One region of the Bradyrhizobium sp. 31Argb genome, then DNA from elsewhere that is predicted to be linked to it. Evidence: predicted binding sites of a transcription regulator. Region 1 holds the regulator's gene; each other region holds the start of a gene.
The links. The regulator PhoB, encoded in region 1, activates phosphate uptake and scavenging genes when phosphate is short. The targets are predictions, from matches to a motif close to TGTCATNNANCTGTCAT.

Region 1 (3,275 bases):
ACGGGAAGCAGATGCGACGTGGCGCTGTCGGTCATGGCGATCACTGAAGGGTTTTAGACAAGCCTTTCAGATGAGCCCTGGCGGCGTGCAGCGATGCAGACACGCGGCTGGAGCTCATCCAGCGAAAACAAAACGTGCCGCCTTTGCAGGGCGGCACGTAAAGGCATTCTATGCGCGCGGCGGGTGCTGTCAATCGCCACGAAGCCGCCAGGCTGCGCTGCAAAGTACCGGGTAATCCGCGGGTTTCCAGTGTAGTGGAAAAGCCCGATTGCAATCCCTAAATGTCGGAACATGTGGACGCATAGGCGCGGACTCTTGCGCCAGAGTCACGCCATATTGTAGCGTCTGGCCTGTCGGGTACGACATCTCGTGCGGCAGTTTTGATCCCTAGAGTCCTTTGTGTGCGGCGTACACGTTCGGGTGCGGTTTTCGTGCCCGGCGAGCCTTAAGGGATTCTGCCCGCAGGGATTTTTGAGATTAGGCATCGCAGCGCTGTCCCAGGATCGGCCGGCGCAACGCGAAGGGAAAGATGCGATGACGGTATTGACCTGGTCCGACGAACGCGTCGAGCAATTGAAGAAGCTCTGGGAAGCCGGGCTCTCGGCCAGCCAGATCGCAGCGGAACTCGGCAACGTGACGCGCAATGCAGTGATCGGCAAGGTGCACCGGCTCGGCCTCTCGGGTCGCGCCAAGAGTCCAGCCGCCACCGCACCGCGGCAGCGCAAGGCGCGTCCCGCACAGCCGATGATGCGCGTGGCGCGTCCGGTCTCCCGCGGCAACACCGCGCTCGCGCACGCCTTCGAGGTGGAGGTGGAAGCGGACCCTATCGCCTACGACAATGTGGTGCCGATGAGCCAGCGGCTGTCGCTGCTCGAATTGAACGAGGCCACCTGCCACTGGCCGGTCGGCGATCCCTCGAGCCCGGAATTCTTCTTCTGCGGCGGCAAGGCGCTTCCCGGCCTTCCCTATTGCGCGCACCACTCCCGCGTCGCCTACCAGCCGGCAGCGGACCGCCGCCGTCCGACGGTCAAGCCGTCACACGGCAAGTAAGCCGACGACAGATCGTAGCCCGGGTGAAGCGCAGCGTAACCCGGCAATGCTGTATCGGCAGGTCCAAATTTCCCCGGGTTACGCTTCGCTGCACCCGGGCTACGGATTGAGGTCGCCGAGTTACGACTGCTCGGCCTTCGCGAAGCGATCATCCAGCGCGTAGCCCGCGCCGCGGACGGTGCGGATCGGGTCCTGCTCGCGGCCGGGATTGAGCAATTTGCGCAGGCGGCCGATGTGGACGTCGACGGTGCGCTCGTCGATATAGATGTCGCGCCCCCAGACGCTGTCGAGCAACTGCTCGCGGCTGAACACGCGGCCGGGATGCTCCAGGAAGAACTCCAGCAGGCGATATTCGGTCGGGCCGAGATCGATCGGACGGCCCGAGCGCGCGACGCGACGCTTCTCGCGGTCGAGCTCGATGTCGCCATAGGTGAGCACGGTGGCGAGCCGCTCCGGACTTGCCCGACGCAACAGGCCCTTCACCCGCGCCAGCAGTTCAGGCACCGAGAACGGCTTGACGATGTAGTCGTCGGCGCCGGTCGCCAGTCCCCTCACGCGCTCGCTTTCCTCGCCGCGCGCGGTCAGCATGATGATCGGGAGCTGCTTGGTCTCCGGCCGCGCCCGTAGACGGCGGCACAGCTCGATGCCGGAGAGTCCCGGCAGCATCCAGTCGAGCACGACAAGGTCGGGAATGCGTTCCTTGAGCCTTGTGTCCGCATCATCTCCACGGGCGACCGTTTCGACATCATAGCCTTCTGCATCGAGATTGTAGCGCAACAGCGTCGTCAGCGCTTCTTCGTCTTCGACCACCAGAATGCGTGCGCTCATCGGCTTGGCTTCTCCTATAGCGGGATGACTCTCTGCCTGAATCGTCATCCCACTCTTCCTTTGATGTTTTGAGCAGGATCTTCTTCGGAAAACCGGCTTCGACTTTCCTGGATGTGCTCTAGTTGCCCGGAACGGTCGTGGCGAACGTCGTCATATCCCCCTTCGGCCGCTTGTCGGTCATCTGCTGACCCTCGATCATGTAGAACACCGTCTCCGCGATGTTGGTGGCGTGGTCGCCGATCCGCTCGATGTTCTTGGCGCAGAACATCAGGTGGATGCAGAACGAGATGTTGCGCGGATCTTCCATCATGTAGGTGAGGAGCTCGCGGAACAGCGAGGTGCAGATCGCGTCCACCTCCTCGTCGCTCTTCCAGACGTTCATCGCGGCCGGCAGATCGTGCGCGGCATAAGCGTCGAGCACGGACTTGACCTGCGACAGCACGAGGTCGGTCATGTGCTCCAAGCCGCGGATCAGCTTCAGCGGCTGGAAGTCGTTCTCCAGCGCGGCGACGCGCTTGCCCATGTTCTTGGCGAGGTCGCCGATCCGCTCGAGGTCGGTCGCCACCCGCATCGCGCCGACGATCTCGCGCAGGTCGACGGCCATCGGCTGGCGGCGGGCGATCGTCAGCACGGCGCGCTCTTCGATCACGCGCTGCAGGCTGTCGATCTCGATGTCGGAAGCGACGACACGCTTGCCGAGCGCAATGTCGCGGCGGATCAGCGCATCGACGGATTCGGTGATCATCCGTTCGACCAGCCCGCCCATCTCCGCGACCAGACGGGTCAGTTCCTGAAGATCGCTGTCGAACGCCTTGGCGGTATGTTCAGAAGCCATGATGTCCCTCCTCAACCGAACCGGCCGGTGATGTAGTCCTGGGTGCGACGATCGCTCGGCGAGGTGAAGATCTTGCTGGTGTCGTCAAACTCGATCAGTTCGCCCAGATACATGAACGCGGTCTTGTCGGAGACGCGCGCCGCCTGCTGCATGTTATGCGTGACGATCGCGATCGTGTAGTCCTCCGACAGCTCCTGGATCAGTTCCTCGACCTTGGCGGTCGAGATCGGATCGAGCGCCGAGCAGGGCTCGTCGAACAGGATCACTTCGGGCCGCACCGCAACCGTGCGGGCGATGCACAGACGCTGCTGCTGGCCGCCGGAGAGGCTCAGGCCGGAGGCGTTGAGCTTGTCCTTGACCTCGTTCCACAGCGCGCCGCCGCGCAGCGCTTTCTCGACTCGGCCGTCCATTTCGGATTTCGAGATCTTCTCGTAAAGGCGGATGCCGAAGGCGATGTTCTCATAGATCGTCATCGGGAACGGCGTCGGCTTCTGGAACACCATTCCGATCCGCGCCCGCAGCAGGTTGAGATCGAGCTTGGGGTCGAGAATGTTGGTCTGGT
Region 2 (3,275 bases), on a different contig from region 1:
CAGGCCGGTAGCCGGGAAGCGACCGAGTTGAGCATACCCAATATCATCACGCTGGGCCGCATCATTCTGGTGCCGGTCATCGTCTGGGCGATCGTCTCCAGCCAGATGGAAATCGCGTTTGCGATCTTCGTGATTGCCGGCGTCAGCGACGCCGTCGACGGTTTCCTCGCCAAGCGCTTCAACATGACGAGCGAGCTCGGCGCCCTGCTCGATCCGCTCGCCGACAAGGCGCTGCTGGTGTCGATCTATGTGGCGCTCGGGATCTGGGGCGCGGTGCCGCGCTGGCTTGTCATCCTCGTGGTGTCGCGCGACATCATGATCGTGGCGGCGGTGATCGTGTCCTGGCTGTTCGACAAGCCGGTCGAGATAAAACCGCTGATGGTCTCGAAACTTAACACGGGGGCTCAGGTTGCCTTCGCAGCCCTGGTGCTGGCCTCGCTCGGTTTCGGTTTCCAGCCAAGGCCTTATGATCTGATCCTGATGGGATTTGTCACCATCTTTACTTTGGTTTCCGTCTCCCTCTATCTCGTGGAGTGGGTGCGGCACATGAGCACGATCGAAGCGCGCTAGAGCGCTTTCGAGCTAAGAGCGTTTTCGAGCGAAGTGGGCACCGGTTCGCATAGCAATCAAGTTTACGCAGATTGCGTAGACTTATCTGCGCAGAAAACGCGTCAAGAGAATGAAAGCCCCGGAGAGTTTTTGCGTGGCAGGTAGCGTTCACCCTCGTCAGCTTGCGTTGGCGCTGCCGCATGCGGAGAGCCTGACCCGCGACGACTTCCTCGAGGGAACGGCGAATGAGGCCGGCCTCGCTCTGATCGAGAGCTGGCCCGACTGGCCGAACCGCATCATGCTGCTGGTCGGCCCCGAAGGATCGGGGAAAAGCCACCTCGCCGCGATCTGGGCCGAGCGGGCCGGCGCGCGCTCGACAGCGGCGCACGCACTGTCGGCCGAGACCGTGCCGGCGGACCTCGCGACCGGTGCACTCGTTGTCGAAGACTTGAACCCGCACGGCTTCGACGAGCGCGCGATGTTTCACCTGCTCAATCTCGCCCGCCAGGACGAAGCCTTCGTGCTGATGACCGCTCGCATTCCGCCGTCGGCGTTCGAGATCGAATTGCGCGACCTCCGGTCACGGCTGCGTGCGGTGCCGACCGTGTCATTGTTGCCGCCAGACGATCTCTTGTTTCGCGGCCTGATCGTCAAATACTGCACGGACCGCCAGATGACCGTGGACGAATCACTGGTGAGCTATCTCGCCAGCCGGATCGAGCGCTCCTACGCCGCCGCCCGCCAGGCGGTGGAACTGCTCGACACCGAGGCGCTGCGGCTCGGGCGGCCGGTGACCCGGGCGCTGGCGGCGGAACTGTGGCGCAACGCCTGACCCTGTGACTTGACGGCGCTGGCGCGGAGAACGTCAATGTCATCGAAACGTCATCCCCTTATCACAAGGTTTGCGTTGCCTTTGCTTGAGTGGCTCTGGCCCTGAACGCGAATGGATCGAGAACTTCATGGAATCGGCACAACCTATTGAAGTACAAGAGAAAGAACAGGTTGCTGAGAGGCTGCCGGCGGTCGCGACGAGCCCCGAACGCTTCATCAACCGCGAGCTTTCCTGGCTGCATTTCAATCGCCGCGTGCTGGAAGAGGCCGTCAATCCCGGCCATCCCGCGCTCGAGCGGGTGAGATTCCTGTCGATATCCGCCAACAACCTCGACGAGTTCTTCATGGTCCGCGTCGCCGGTATCAAGGCGCAGGTCCGTGAAGGCATCCCGGAGCGCAGCCCCGATGGCCTGACGCCATCCGAACAGCTCGTCCTGATCAACCAGACCGTTTCCAAGCTCGCCTCCGACCAGCAGGCGATCTGGAGCGACCTGCGCACGATGCTCTCGGAAGTCGGCATCAACCTCGTCGATGGGCGGGACGTCACCAAGACGGAGCGGGCCTGGATCGAGGATCATTTCCTGCACAGCATCTTCCCGCTGCTGACGCCGCTCGCGATCGATCCGGCGCATCCCTTCCCGTTCATTCCGAACCTCGGCTTCACGGTGGCCCTGCAATTATCCCGGGTCTCCGACGGCAAGGCGATGAACGCGCTGATCCGCATGCCCGGCAAGATCGACCGCTTCATCCGCATCCCCAGTGATGGCCGGCTGCGCCTGATCACGTTGGAGCAGGCCACCGGCCTCTTCATCGGGCGCCTGTTCCCGGGCTACACGGTCAACGGCCAGGGCGCCTTCCGCGTCATCCGCGACTCCGAAATCGAAATCGAGGAAGAAGCCGAAGACCTCGTCCGCACGTTCGAGACCGCGCTGAAGCGACGTCGGCGCGGATCGGTGATCCGGCTGGAGATCGAGGCCAAGATGCCGGAAGAGCTGCGCCTGTTCGTGCAGCACGCGCTCAACGCCGCCGACGACGAGGTTTTCCTGGTCGACGGCGTGCTGGCCATGAACGAGCTGTCGCAACTCACCCGGCTCGACCGGCCCGATCTCGAATTCACACCCTATGTGCCGCGTCATCCGGAACGGGTGCGCGACCATGGCGGTGATATCTTCGCCGCGATCCGGCAGAAGGACCTGATCGTCCACCACCCCTACGAATCCTTCGACGTCGTGGTGCAGTTCCTGCAGCAGGCCGCCCGCGACCCCGACGTCGTCGCCATCAAGCAGACGCTCTATCGCACCTCGCAGAATTCGCCGATCGTGCGCGCGCTCGCCGAAGCGGCTGAAGCCGGCAAGTCGGTCACGGCGCTGATCGAGCTGAAGGCGCGCTTCGACGAGGAAGCGAACATCCGCTGGGCGCGCGACCTCGAGCGCGCCGGCGTGCAGGTGGTCTACGGCTTCATCGAGCTCAAGACCCACGCCAAATTATCGATGGTGGTGCGCCGCGAGGGCGGCAATCTCACGACCTATGTCCACACCGGCACCGGCAACTACCATCCGGTGACCGCGCGCATCTACACCGATCTCTCCTACTTCACGTCAGACCCGATCATCGGCCGCGACGCCGCGCGTGTGTTCAACTACATCACCGGCTATGCCGAGCCGAGCGACATCGAGAAGATGGCGGTGTCGCCGCTCACGCTGCGCAAGCGCATGATCGAGCATATCCAGGGCGAGAGCAACCATGCGCGACACGGCCGCCCGGCCGCGATCTGGATGAAGATGAACTCGCTGGTCGACCCCGACATCATCGACGCGCTCTATGAAGCATCGCAGGCGGGAGTGCCGATCGAGCTCGTGGTGCGCGGCATCTGCTGCCTCAGGCCGGGCCTGCCC
Region 3 (3,275 bases), on a different contig from region 1:
ACCTCACGGCGCGAGGTGGTGGTTACGAATCCCAAAACCAGTGCATTCACTCGATGGGGATGAGCCTGGGCATAGGCTAGGCCGAGCGTGGTGCCCCAGGACAGACCGAGAATGGTCCAGCGGTCCACGCCGAGCATCACGCGCAACATCTCAATGTCGGCAACCAAGTGCATTGTGGTATTGGCACTTAGGTCAGCGTTGTGATCGCTCGCCAGCGGTCGGCTCCGCCCAGACCCGCGCTGATCGAACAGCACGGCGCGATAGAGGCTCGGATCAAAGAAGCGACGCTGCCCCGCCGAGCAGCCCGAGCCTGGGCCACCGTGCAGGAACAGCGCGGGCTTGGCCTCGGAATTACCGCAACTCTCCCAATAGACCTCATGCCCGTCTCCCACATCGAGCAAACCACTCACGTATGGTTCGATTGGCGGGAACTGCACCGACATTTGCGGAATCCTTTGATTTCAGGGACAGTATAGCAGCGCGTCAAAGTCAATCGACGAAACAACGGCGCATGAACATGAGGAGCGGGGGCGTTACAACCGCTGGCGGTTATGCTCCACGTTTAAACTGTCGAGCGACGGCGGTCATTGTCTGCGGAAAACGAGGCCGTATGAGGAGAAATCATGGAACTGGCATTTCGAGGGATCTTCCTGACCAGCAAAAATCCAGAGGCGGGGGATTGTCCGAGGATGCGCGCTCGATCGCGTAGAGCTCGTCGATCTGACGCAAGGCGTCTGTTGCCACAGGTGATCCGGTGGCCTCGGCTACGTCGTAGAACTTGCGGCGGGAGGGACTCCAAGAGGCGGCGGGAGTGATGCGCTCCTTGTCGGCCAGCTGCTCGAAGCCGGCGAATGCGTCGACATGCAGGATGCCTCTGAAGTCGGCAAGATGCGCGACCGGACGCTCAGCCTTGGGGTCCGGGGCGAACAGATGGACTGCAGCCGGAGGCTCAGGTCCACCCCATGGCCGCTGATTGCGGGCGTAGACCCAGAGCCGGCCCGATGTACGACGTCAAGCATCTGATCGGCAAGAGGCCACGCTGATGCTTGGAACCAGATGACACGATCGATCAATCGCCGCGCTTCACGACAAACTGGACGCGTTCTCCCGCAAATCGGGTCTCGTGGTAGACGATCGGACGCTTGTCGCGATCGACGTCGACACTCTCGACCGCGAGGATCGGCGTCATCGCGGACTGTCGCAGGTGTCGGACCTCGTCCTGGGAGGGGTTGCGTGCAATGACGCGGGTCGTTTCGCGGGTGTAGTCGTGGATGCCGAACTGGGCGAGCGTCTTCGTGATCGACATGGTCTGGCGATAGACCGCACCGAAGCCCTGAAACCGGCGGGCGGGAAGATAGGTGTCGCCAATGCTGATCGGTATGCCGTCCGCTTCTCCGATGACCTGAATGAAGACTGACATCTCGCCCTCGGCCATCTCCAGTGCCGCGCAAGCCCGAGCGTGAGCCTTGCGCTCGCTCACCTCCAGAAGCGTGCGGCTGGGCTCGCGACCCTGGAGCGCGACATTGGTGCTGAAGCGCGTGCGCTCTCCGATCTCGTAGTCGATCATGCCGGGGACCAGATAGGAGCCGCCGCCCTTACGCTTGAAGATGATGCCGCGCTGGACGAGGCCCGCGATGGCCTGGCGCGCGGTGTGGCGGTTGACGCCGAAGCGCTCGGCCAATTCGTGCTCGGACGGCAAGCGTCCGGCACCGTCAAATCGTCCGCCCTGAATGTCCTGCAGAAGCGTTTGCTCCAGCTGTTTCCACCGGGGCTCTTGAGACTCCGCAGATAGTTTGGGCCGCATCCGGATTACCACTCGAAATCAGGGTTGGTCAGGGCTCCCGGCCATGCTTGTCCTAACAGGACCCGCATAGCCACAAGCCACCTGCCGAACCCTGTGGGCAAGAAGGTCAGATTGTCATCCAACTGTAGCAAAATCTGTCTAGACAGATTTTGGCCGCAAGTCGAGAGGGCTTGCGCCGGACAGGATGGAACAGGGATGGCAGCGATCAGCCTTGACAGGCTATCGAAAGATTATGGCGGCAGTCCTGTTCTGGATGCCGTTTCTCTCGACATCGAGGACGGTGAATTTCTCACTCTGCTCGGGCCGTCCGGTTGCGGAAAGTCCACGCTTCTGCGGATCATCGCAGGCCTCGAGGCGCAGGATTCCGGCACCGTCGTCATCGGCGGGCTCGCGGTCGACGGGCTGCGCCCGAAGCAGCGCGGCGTCGCCATGGTCTTTCAGTCCTACGCGCTCTACCCGCACATGACGGTCGCAGCGAATATGGCGCTGCCGTTGAAGATGCGTCGCCTGAGCCCCTTGCAGCGCTTGCCTATCGTTGGCCGTCTTCTTGCGGGAACGCAAGCCAAGGTCCGGCAGATCGAAGAGGACGTGCGCCAAACCGCGAGCGCGCTCGAGATTGAGCATGTCCTTGGCCGGAAGCCCGGTGAGCTCTCCGGCGGCCAGCGTCAGCGCGTCGCCGTCGGACGCGCGATGGTGCGCCGTCCGTCGGTATTCCTGATGGACGAGCCGCTCTCCAATCTCGACGCCAAGCTGCGCGTCACCATGCGCGCGGAAATCAAGCAACTGCATCGCAGACTCGGCGTGACATTTGTCTATGTTACGCACGACCAGGCCGAGGCGATGACGCTCTCGGACCGGGTCGCCGTGATGCTCGACGGAAAGCTGCGGCAGGTTGGCCGGCCGCTTGAGATCTATGCCGATCCGGCGGAACGGCGCGTGGCCGAGTTCATCGGCTCTCCGAAGATCACCATGGTCGAGGCGCGCGTCGGCGAGGGTGGAGGGATCCACGTTGGTGGCCACATGCTGGCGATCGAAACCGGCCGGCAGCCGGGCAGTTCCGTCGTGCTCGGCATCCGGCCGGAAGCTTTCACCCCGGTCGCTTCGGGCGGACGGGGAGAATTGCTCGCCGGACGGGTGCGGCTCGTCGAACACCTGGGTTCGGACCTCTATCTCCATCTCGACGCAGAGGGACAAGCTGAACCGGTGATCGCGCGGCTGGATGCGGAGCGGGCGCCTCATGTCGCTGCCGGCGAACAAATTCATCTGGCGGTGCGCGCCGAGCGGGTGCTGCTGTTTGCGCCCGAAGGACAGCGAATCCGAACCTACGCCGACCGCCGACCTCCCGCCGCCGTCGTCGACACGAACGTTGCGGCCAGACGCGGGCATGCGCGATGAGGATGGTGATCGGCGCGCGGTATGACGCCTCATCAGGCCGATCGGACACCGATCCGCCGGCCAAGGTACTGCCGGC

Region 2: the regulator PhoB is predicted to act here: its motif matches at 1,419-1,435, upstream of AAFX91_RS34430 (RNA degradosome polyphosphate kinase).
Region 3: the regulator PhoB is predicted to act here: its motif matches at 1,917-1,933, upstream of phnF (phosphonate metabolism transcriptional regulator PhnF).

Annotation. Positions count from the first base shown of each region.
Region 1 covers NZ_JBEGDB010000201.1:2,110-5,384, forward strand. Annotated here, with positions in the region: gene AAFX91_RS29420 (aspartate aminotransferase family protein) at 1-35, opposite strand, end outside; gene AAFX91_RS29425 (GcrA family cell cycle regulator) at 535-1,050, shown strand; gene phoB (phosphate regulon transcriptional regulator PhoB) at 1,171-1,878, opposite strand; gene phoU (phosphate signaling complex protein PhoU) at 1,997-2,713, opposite strand; gene pstB (phosphate ABC transporter ATP-binding protein PstB) at 2,725-3,275, opposite strand, start outside.
Region 2 covers NZ_JBEGDB010000287.1:4,910-8,184, forward strand. Annotated here, with positions in the region: gene AAFX91_RS34420 (CDP-alcohol phosphatidyltransferase family protein) at 28-570, shown strand; gene AAFX91_RS34425 (chromosomal replication initiator DnaA) at 704-1,381, shown strand; gene AAFX91_RS34430 (RNA degradosome polyphosphate kinase) at 1,509-3,275, shown strand, end outside.
Region 3 covers NZ_JBEGDB010000122.1:1,008-4,282, forward strand. Annotated here, with positions in the region: gene pip (prolyl aminopeptidase) at 1-443, opposite strand, end outside; partial or broken gene AAFX91_RS22635 (transposase) at 622-945, opposite strand; gene phnF (phosphonate metabolism transcriptional regulator PhnF) at 1,070-1,804, opposite strand; gene AAFX91_RS22645 (ABC transporter ATP-binding protein) at 2,000-3,199, shown strand; gene AAFX91_RS22650 (carbohydrate ABC transporter permease) at 3,196-3,275, shown strand, end outside.